DNA from 3 places in the Halobacillus sp. 12SKB genome. Region 3 is predicted to be linked to each of the others. Evidence: riboswitches for the same ligand, from Rfam matches in the RefSeq annotation. Region 3 holds a riboswitch; each other region holds the start of a gene.
The links. A riboswitch is a leader RNA that binds a small molecule or an ion and turns the genes downstream of it on or off. The one in region 3 is predicted to bind thiamine pyrophosphate.
Positions count from the first base shown of each region.

Region 1: linked by a shared signal. The riboswitch ahead of ACQ4XT_RS13880 (YkoF family thiamine/hydroxymethylpyrimidine-binding protein) and the one ahead of tenA (thiaminase II) in region 3 are both predicted to bind thiamine pyrophosphate.
Region 2: linked by a shared signal. The riboswitch ahead of thiT (energy-coupled thiamine transporter ThiT) and the one ahead of tenA (thiaminase II) in region 3 are both predicted to bind thiamine pyrophosphate.

Region 1 is NZ_JBRFWR010000001.1:2,796,068-2,799,342, forward strand. Features, by position in the region: gene ACQ4XT_RS13870 (ABC transporter ATP-binding protein) at 1-993, opposite strand, end outside; gene ACQ4XT_RS13875 (ECF transporter S component) at 990-1,568, opposite strand; gene ACQ4XT_RS13880 (YkoF family thiamine/hydroxymethylpyrimidine-binding protein) at 1,565-2,167, opposite strand; TPP riboswitch at 2,258-2,360, opposite strand; gene ACQ4XT_RS13885 (hypothetical protein) at 2,477-2,707, opposite strand; gene ACQ4XT_RS13890 (DUF420 domain-containing protein) at 2,889-3,275, opposite strand, start outside.
Region 2 is NZ_JBRFWR010000001.1:3,572,563-3,575,837, reverse strand. Features, by position in the region: gene ACQ4XT_RS17815 (SDR family oxidoreductase) at 15-920, shown strand; gene ACQ4XT_RS17810 (alpha/beta hydrolase) at 874-1,614, shown strand; TPP riboswitch at 1,696-1,795, shown strand; gene thiT (energy-coupled thiamine transporter ThiT) at 1,884-2,450, shown strand; gene ACQ4XT_RS17800 (phospholipase D family protein) at 3,118-3,275, shown strand, end outside.
Region 3 is NZ_JBRFWR010000001.1:1,306,648-1,309,922, reverse strand. Features, by position in the region: gene thiD (bifunctional hydroxymethylpyrimidine kinase/phosphomethylpyrimidine kinase) at 1-574, opposite strand, end outside; gene tenA (thiaminase II) at 571-1,257, opposite strand; TPP riboswitch at 1,300-1,405, opposite strand; gene thiW (energy coupling factor transporter S component ThiW) at 1,411-1,899, opposite strand; TPP riboswitch at 1,992-2,101, opposite strand; gene ACQ4XT_RS06475 (DUF3221 domain-containing protein) at 2,213-2,746, shown strand; gene ACQ4XT_RS06470 (PucR family transcriptional regulator) at 2,769-3,275, opposite strand, start outside.

The sequences.
Region 1 (3,275 bases), 1.5 Mb from region 3:
GATTCTTGATAAGGAAGATTTTCCGCTCCCGTTTTCCCCGACGATGGCTACCCATTCTCCCTCATGAAAATTAATATGGATGTTCCGCAAAATCGATTTCCAATGCACATTCTCTGTTTTCAACAACACCTTACCAGCAGATTCCGCAGGAGGATTCTCTGGGAAAGCAACAGCCGGCATTTCTCCGATGTGAAGCGGGTAGGGAGGCGTCCATTCCTGTTCCAGAGCTGTCCTTGTAGCATAAGGAAGCTGGATGCCCATCTCATGAATGTCCCGGGCGTAGGTTTTCAAATGGTCGTGAAGCGGACCATCGTAGGCGAGCTCCCCACCTTCATTAATGATGAGGACCCGATCCAACAAGTCCAGCCAGCCTTCCAGCTTATGTTCGATGACAAGCAGGGTGAAAGAGAGCTCCTTTTTCAACCTCTTCAAAAGCTGGATGAATTCCTTCCTCGCCACCGGATCCAAATTCGCCGTCGGTTCATCGAGGATCAACACCTCAGGTTCCATCGCGAGAATGCAGGCAAGGGCGACTTTCTGCTTCTGCCCGCCGGAGAGGCTGGAGATGTTCTCCGTTTTGAAAGCTTCCATTCCGACCGATCGTAAAGCCCTATCCACTTTTTCCACCATCAACGCATAAGGGGTATTCAAGTTCTCAAGCCCGAAGGCCACTTCATCCTCAACAGTGATCATGCAGAACTGCGTCTCCGGATCCTGGAAAACGACGCCGACGTTCTGTGCCATTTCACCAGCGGGGTAGGAGTCGGTCCTCCGTCCTTTCACATGGATTTCTCCCTCCATGGAACCGTCGAGTTCTCTCGGATAGAGTCCATTCAGGCAGTGGGTGAGGGAGCTTTTCCCCGACCCGCTCGGACCGAGGATCAGCATGCTTTCTCCTTCATCGATGGAAAAATTCAGCCGGGACAGCACAGGCTTTCGCCTTTCCTCATAATGAAGGGTGAGGTCCTCGACGCGTATCACTTCCTGACTCATGCCGCATGCTTCCTTCGGTGTTCTTTTCCGAGAGCGAAGCTTGAGAGGACACCCGTTTTCGCTAAGGCGTCACTGAGCGCTTTGCCTGCGACACCTGAAATGATGGCGCCGCTGATGATGCGGGCGATGAACATGGCGGCGACGTACCCGGTACTGAGTGCTGCATAACCGGATAGGAAGTAACCCCAGACGAAGCTGAACACAGCGGCCATTACACCGGCAAGCATGAGGGTGAACAGGTCATAACGCTTGTACCTCGTCATCGCGAAGGCCGATTCTGCGCCGAGCCCCTGGATCATCCCTGAAACAAGAAGCATCGGGCCGACCGCATTGCCGAGCAGCACTTCGACCGCGGCCGCAATCGTTTCCGATAAAAACGCGGCACCGGGTTTGCGGATGATGTAAGCCGCGATGATCGATACGATGAACCAGATGCCGAAGATGAGGTCATAGCCGATCGGTCCGAAAAAGCCGACGAGGATTTTCCCGACCGGAAGGAAGGCCAGGTACACGACCGCAAAGACGACAGAAAGGACGGACATGACGACGATTTCTTTCAGTTTCCAGCTGTTCATGAGCGATCATCCTTATGGGAAGGGCTGTTGGCAGAGACCGTCACGGTCATCACCGTATGCGATGAGCCGCTCGCTTCCGTTTCCCTGAACACATCCTCAAGCCCTGTGAAAATGTCGCGCGTATCCCCGTCGAGACGGGTCGAGTAGTGCGCAGGCGTGACTTCAACGCCTTTTTCTTTCATCGCTTGTATCTGACGGTAGATCGTGTCCATATAATCGCCGCCACCCATCGGATACAGAGAGAACTTCGCCGCAATCCGCTGTTCGATTTCCCTGGATTGTGGTTTGTTCAACCGTTCCTCCGACTCATCCATATGGACATCGCCGGAAGAATCCCCCGGGCAGCCAATGGAAAACGTTCCTTGAAAAGCGACATGGACACCCGTTTTCGCGATATGTAATAAAATCGCTTCGGTGACATCGAAGACATGTTCCATCCGGCCACGCACGGTCGTCGTGACGTCATCCGTCTTCATCCACACTTTCGAGCTGTCCACCTCACGTAAGCTCGCTTTGATGTAATCCACGAAATTGTCTGCCATCGGGTGTACGGAAAAAGAGCACCCCGCGATTCTTGATGTTCCACATTGATGATCCATTTCGAATTCCTCCTTTTTTGAGCACAAAAAAACTGCATCCCACGGGAATGCAGTCTACCACTCATAAAGGAAGAACCAGTCTGGTCCTTGTGAATGACGACCGCACTTCCCCACGCTAGTATTATCTAGTTCGGGTTCCAAGGGTCGGAAATTTTCCTCTCAGCCGCTTCAAGCAGCTCCCCCAGTGCAAAACGCGTATGCAGTTCTTGTACGTTGCTTCCATCGTAGCCGAGAGTCATAGATTTGTAAACCATCTTTTGCTAGAAAATAAAAGGACCGGTTCGCTCAAAAGCGGATCCGGTCCATGCCTTATGCTTTTGACAAGCGTAATTTCATCACGTTCTGATCTATGAAACAATCAATATACGGTACGCGTTCATAAGGATAATAAGTGACGGAGGTCGGCGTCACATCCATTAGTTGATAAAGGTCCTCTGTTGAAGCCACATCATTCAACACCAATTGGACGTCTTCACCAGTCAACGAGGAGAACTTGGCCGAAGTGTAACCTTCATTTTTCATAAATTGGAGTAGATCCATTGTAGTCTCCTTATTATCTGACCTTGAACCTTACATTTTCCCTGAATAGCATTAGTTGAAACATAAATCTACAGAAATCAATTAGCGGCAACTCTCTAACTGTTATTCTACTATAATAAGGTGCAGGAAGGAAGCAAATAATTTCGACAATAAACCAGGTGCTTCGTCGCGCCTTGTCGCATCAATAATAAGGGGAAATCATCAAGTAGACGATGACGCCGGTGAGACTGACATACAGCCATAACGGCATCGTCCATCGCGCGATTTTCCGGTGCTTGTCCACCTTCATCGCAAGCCCGCGGAACAATGTAAGCAGGGCAAGAGGCACGATGAGTGCAGCCAGTACGATATGGGTGATCAAGATGAAATAATAGATCCCTGCGACAATCCCTTCACCGCCGAACGATGTCGACTCCGCCATCGAATGGTACGTCAAGTACGAAACGAGGAAAAGAGCCGTCGACGTGAAAGCAGCGAAAATGAAACGCTTGTGCCACTTGACGTTTTTCCTGATGATCATGAACAAGGCAGCAAGCAGGAAAACGAACGTAAAGGAATTCAAGACGGC
Region 2 (3,275 bases), 2.3 Mb from region 3:
CAAGGGGGAGTCAGATTATGAAACAAACCGTACTCATTACAGGAGCATCCAGTGGATTCGGTTTTCATACAGCTGTGAAATGTGCCGAAAAAGGCTTTCGTGTCATCGCCACGATGAGAAATGTAGAAAAGGCCGCCGCCTACGAAACACTTGATGAAGAAGTACGTAGCCGGATCGAAGTGTGGCCGTTGGATGTGACGGACGAACAGTCCATCGCGCGTTTTTCAGAAAAAGTGAACACGCTGGAAAGGCTGGATGTCCTCGTGAATAACGCGGGCTATGCGGTGGGTGGATTTCTTGAACAGGTGCCGCTTGAAACCTACCGGAAGCAGTTTGATACGAATGTCTTTGGTGTGATCGCCGTTACGAAAGCGGTTCTGCCACTGATGCGTGCACAGGGAAGTGGGAAGATTTTAAATGTCAGCAGTGTGAGCGGACTGATCGGTTTTCCTGGCTTATCTGCCTATGTTTCATCCAAACACGCATTGGAGGGATTATCGGAAAGTCTCCGTTTCGAAGTGAAACCGTTCGGGATCGATGTCGCGCTGATCGAGCCAGGATCTTATCAGACCAATATTTGGTCGACAGGGCTTGAAATGCCGGAAGAAGTCCAGGACCCTGAATCTCCTTACGCCGATTACATAAAAGGGTTGTGGAATGCTTTGAACAGTGAATCCCACGGCAACCCCGAGGACGTGTCTGATCTGATGACCGGACTGATGGAAAAAGAAACGCTTGTGAAACTCCGCTATCCCATAGGTCCCGGAGTTCGGGCGAATGTGTGGTTCAAACGTTTGCTGCCGTGGAAGTGGCTGGAAAAGACGGTGTTACAAAAAATTCTTGGAAAAGAGAAAGCCAAAGGAGTGGGGTTGAATGGAAAAAGTGATGCATGGAGCGGAGGAGATGCGCTTCGAGGGTAATGAAGTCGGCATTCTTGTCTCTCATGGGTTTACTGGAACAACACAGAGCATGAAGCCGTTAGTCGAAGCGTATGCAAGGTCAGGTTACACCGTCAGCTGTCCGCGATTGATAGGGCACGGAACGACCCCGGAGGACATGGAATCGTCCTCTCATCAGGACTGGGTGCAGTCCGTAGAAGAAGCATACAACTGGTTGAAAGAAAGGTGTTCGAAAATTTTTGTCGTCGGGTTATCGATGGGGGGAACCCTTGCATTATATATGGCGAGTGAGCATCGGGATATTGAAGGCGTCATTCCGATCAATGCGGCTATCGATATACCCGCACTTGAAAATAGTCAGGGAATGGACGAACGCTTCATTGATGCCATCGGCTCGGATATCAAGGATCCGGAAACCGTTGAACTTGCGTATGACCGCACACCAGTGAAATCGATCGGCGAGCTCGTCACGTTGATGGGTAAAGTGAAGGACAGGCTTGACGAAATCCACTGTCCGATCATGATTTTCGTATCGGATGAGGATCACGTCGTTCCACCTCACAATTCAGAAGTCATTTTCGAATCGGTGTTTTCTGAACACAAGGAGATTATCCATCTGGAAAACAGTTACCATGTGGCTACCCTTGATCATGACAAGGATATGATCATCGAGCGTACGCTGGAATTTTTCCAAATGTACACGAACACAAAGTGATTGCCCGGGAAATAGAAAAGGTTTTGTAATCTAGTAAAAAGTTTATTATAATAGAGACAAATCAAGAAAAGTAAACGGTATAAAGCCTTCAAGGGGAGCCTCCGGCTGAGAGTGAACATTTCGTTCTGACCCTTCGAACCTGTCAGTTAGCACTGGCGTAGGGATGGCGGCTTTTTTGATGGTGCAATGCAGAATTGGGACTCCTCCATCAGGAAGCTTCCCTATTTGGCGTTGCTTTTTTTGTGTCTTTTTTTAGGAGGAATGTTGAAATGAGAAATCGTCGCGTTTTATTTCTCGTAGAAGTTGCGATTTTTTCAGCACTCGCATTGTTGTTGGATATCATCCCGTTTTTATCTTTTAAACTGTGGGCGCAGGGAGGATCGGTATCCTTTGCGATGGTCCCTGTGTTTATCATGGCCTTTCGCTGGGGCTTAAAAGGGGGCGTCACCACCGGTTTGCTGCTGGGAATCTACCAAATCATGACAGGCGCCTATATTATGACCCCTCTCCAGGCATTTCTGGACTATGTTGTTGCCTTTGCTGTGATTGGAGGGGCAGGTTTAGTGGCGAAACCGCTATGGAAGGCGATCAAATCGAAAGAGTCCCGTCGATTGGTCGGATGGATCATCGCCGGCTGCCTGATTGGAAGTGTGCTGCGCTTTTTCGGACACTTTTTCGCAGGCATCGTTTTTTACGGCGAGTTCGCCCCGGAAGGCCAGCCGGTCTGGTTGTATTCCCTCGTCTATAATGGCGGATACATGCTGCCCGCGTTCATCCTAAGCAGTATCGTCGTTAGTCTCCTATTTGTAAAACGACCAAAACTATTAAGCCATTAACAAAAATCCCCCTCTCCATGTCGGATCATCGAGAGGGGGATTTTTTCTTTCTTTTGTTATTGTTCTTTAAGACTCAGTTTCGAGATTTTTGTTGAGTGGATGGGGCTGCGGGGAATAGCTCGCTTTCCGCGGGAGCGCGGTGAGCCTCCTCGGACTGCGTCCTGCGGGGTCTCACCCTGCACTTTTTCCCCGCAGGAGTCTCGCCCTTCCCCTCCGCCCCTTTCCATGGAAGATTCTCGAAACCACTTCTGGAATAAGAAGCTTTTCTATCAAGGAAGGAGAAGTATGAATTTTCAAAGCCGTTATTCTGGATATAAAATCCTTCTATAGAGTGCCCTTTACTATAGATAAGGAATTGCGAGAGACAATCATACATGGTAAAGAGGTTCGTTTCACTCATCCATCGAATGGGGTGGTTGGGAAGCTGCGAGACTCCCGCGGGAATGGATGGACTGGCAAGACCCCACAGGACGAAGTCCGAGGAGGCTTGCCGTCATCCCCGCAGGAAAGCGAGTTGCTTCCCTGCCACCCCTGGCTCTCAGCACAGCAAACGAACTTCGAAACATCTCAATAAATGGCGTTTTATTTATTTTTTTCTGAGATCAAGGTTTGAAACGGGGCATTATAGTGAAAATAAAATAAGCACTCTAGTTGAGGAGGCTACATAATGAACCGTTTAAAACGGATTGGAAAAAGCAAGTGGTTTTGGATCATCGTCATTATTATTGCTATTTTAAGTGTCACGATTGCTTATCATACTTCATGGAAAGCTCTGCCTGAAGGGATTTCTTATGAGGGAGAAACGCACCAGATGGAAAATATCGA
Region 3 (3,275 bases):
CCCCATCATATAAAAAATCAACCGCTCTTCCATTGAGATGGCCCCCTTTGACAAGGGCCGCATCCGCACCTAATTCTTTCACAATTACTTCGGCCGCTTCTTTCATATCTGCTTCTGTTTCAATTTCCCCTCCAACAAGCACTTCCGTTTCCGGAATGTTGGGAGTGACGAGCGATGTCTTTGGTACAAGATATTCTTTCAAAAAGCGCTGGTCTTCTTTTTCAATCAACGGGTCGCCACTCTGGGCAACCATGACAGGGTCCATGACGTAAGGAGCATCCACCTCATCCAACCATTCACTAATGACTCTCATCATTTTCTTGTTGGCAATCATTCCTGTTTTCAGTGCATGAACAGGCATGTCTTCAGAAATTGCTTTCAGTTGACTCATAATAAAATTTTCCGGGAGGTGGTGGACATCCTTCACACCTGTCGTATTTTGAGCAACAACCGAGGTCACAACACTCATGCCATAACTCTTCAGCTCCTGGAACGTTTTCAAGTCTGCTTGAATACCTGCACCCCCGCTCGGATCTGTTCCGGCGATCGTCAACGCACATGATACATTCGTCATCTCACACCCTCCTTTTCACAAGGCCATTGCTCTTGAGTGTAAGCCATATCCCAAAAGGCGTATTCCAGCTGACAACTTTTTCGGAAGGCTGCCCTCATACGGTGCTCTTCCGGTTCAGACGCTTGTTCAGCACACTGATCAAGCCGTTCACATAACACCGCCGTCAGACTCTTCACTTCCGTATTGGCATAAAACTCAATCCACGGGAGGTAGGGATGATCAGGTTCTGGATGATAGGTGTTCATCAGCTCCACCCCGATTTCATAATAGGTCCAAGGACACGGGAGCAAAGCTGCTAATATTTCTCCGATGCCTCCTTGATAGGCATGGAAAAGCATATGTTTGATATAGTGGTCAGCGGTCGGCGGCAATGGATACCCTTGCAGTTTTTCATAAGGAACGCCAATCTGTTCGCAAAAGTTGTTGTGAGGGTGAACTTCACTGTTTAATACAAAATCGATTTGTTCATTAAACAATTGAATGTCTTCCCTGCCCGGAGACTTGGAAATTGCGATTCCATAGACATGCATAAAGGCATTCAGATACTCATAATCAGCTTTAATATAGTGAATCAAGGCTTCTTTTGGAACCTCTCCTTTCCCGATGCCCTGGATAAAGGGATGGGAGAAGATTTTTTGATAGATATCCTGATTTTCTTTTCTTAATTGATTGGAAAAAGACATGATAGAGCCTCCTATTATTCTTGGAAGCTACTAGAGGACAGAAGGGGATTCTTACTACTTCCCTCCGCCGGCATGACCCGGATCAGGTATTGAGGGACCAAGGAATGTCTCCTTATCTCAGCGATTACTCGCGCCCCTAGCAGTTTCCGTGTATTATGGTTGTAAGATCATGTTTTCAACTTTCACTCGTGATAAAATGAAGATAGCAATCAAAGCCCCCGAGACACTGCTTACGACAAAAGAAGGAACAAACGCGAAAACACCAGCTGTACTTCCCATTAAGACGTGTGCAATCGGTACAGCTGCCAAAGCCCCGATGACTCCAGTGCCTAGAACTTCACCAATCACCGCAGACCTTTTTCTTTCATACATTCGGTAACAAAGCCCTGCCAACAATGCACCAAACATTCCGCCCGGAAAAGCAAGAAAGGTGCCGAGACCTAATAACAAACGTAAGAGCCCGATGACAAAAGCAATCATGACCGCCGGGACGGGTCCAAGCACCACCGCCGCGATCACATTAACCGCATGCTGAACAGGATAAGCTTTCGCTATTCCAGCCGGAAACCAGAGAAATTGAGCCCCAAGCGTACCAATGGCAACAAGCACAGCCATCGTTGTGATTAATTTTGTGTTTCTCATTATTCACCACCTTCCGTACAGGAGCTGAATGGGTCCATATAAAAAAGCCAGATCCTTAGAGGACCTGGCCTGGTATGCAGTAAGTCGATACACGTATCGTCTGACTACTTCCCTCCGCTGGCATTAACCAGATCAGGTTCGTAAGAGTCAGAAAGCTTGCTCGCTTTCCTCTCAGCCCATTCAGGCTCCCCTAGTAGTTTCATAAACTTATTCGCTTGGTGATTTTCATCATAACAAAGTTGGATGTTTCTGTCATGTGAAACTTTTCCTCCCGTTCAAACGTCAACATTAATAGATAAGGAGTGTGGGAATGATGAAAATAAGGTGGATGCTTGGTATGTTCATAGTTTTCTCTTTATCCCTTACTGCATGTGGGCTTTCAGAGACAAAAGAAGTAGACCAGAATGAAGTGGAAGCAGAAGCCTCCGATCCGGTCATGAGCGGGTTTGTCATGGAGCAGGATGAGGACAGTATCCTGGTTGTCACGCCGATGGATGATGGATCAGGCGAAGAAGGACGGGCCATGTGGGTATCTAATGCCCCTGAAGGCCTATGGGTCGGCAAACAGGTCGAGGTCTGGGTAGACGGGGATATCGCTGAGTCCTACCCTGAACAAGCCACCGCTGAAAAAGTCCAGGAACTTGAAATGAGTGAAGTCCAGGGAGCAGATTTAAAAGCTTCTGAAGCTCTTTCTACTGCATTATCTGAAAAAGAACCAGAAAAGGCCGATGTGCTGATTGTTTCTCTGCTTTCTTTTGATGAAGAATCCGACCAGTGGACCGTCAAGCTGGATCGACGCGGGACAAATGAGGGCGAATGGAAAACGACCGTCAAAGATGAAAAATAGAGCGCTATCCCGAGGGAGCGCTCTATGCATCGACTTTTTTCAAAAGCCATAACCTTACGCTGAGCTCCAGCAAAAAGAGGTCATCAGCATTGAGAAGAGACAGCCCGGTCAAATGTTCAATGTTTCTCAATCTGTGCAGCAAAGATTGCCGGTGCAAATTCAGCGCACGAGCCGTCTGGCTGACATTGCTATTGTATTTATTGTAGACCATAAACGTATGAATCAGTTCTGTCTGCCGCTTCTGATCATAATCAATCAGCTTTTCTAATGTATCTGAAACAATCGCTCCGATTTCTTCTTCGTGGGACAGTGCCATGAGCAGGCGATTCATTCTTGTATCACTGAAAAATGTCCGCTCCCCTTCTTCATGCTGCTGACCGATTTTCAGAGCCGTTTCCGCCTCTTCATAGCTTTTATGAAAAACCTGATATCCCCCTTTATGACAGGAAATGCCCCAGCTGATCATAATCCCTTTCAATAACTCATGAAGCCTTCGCTCAATCAGATCGAGAAACTGATTCGCGGTTTC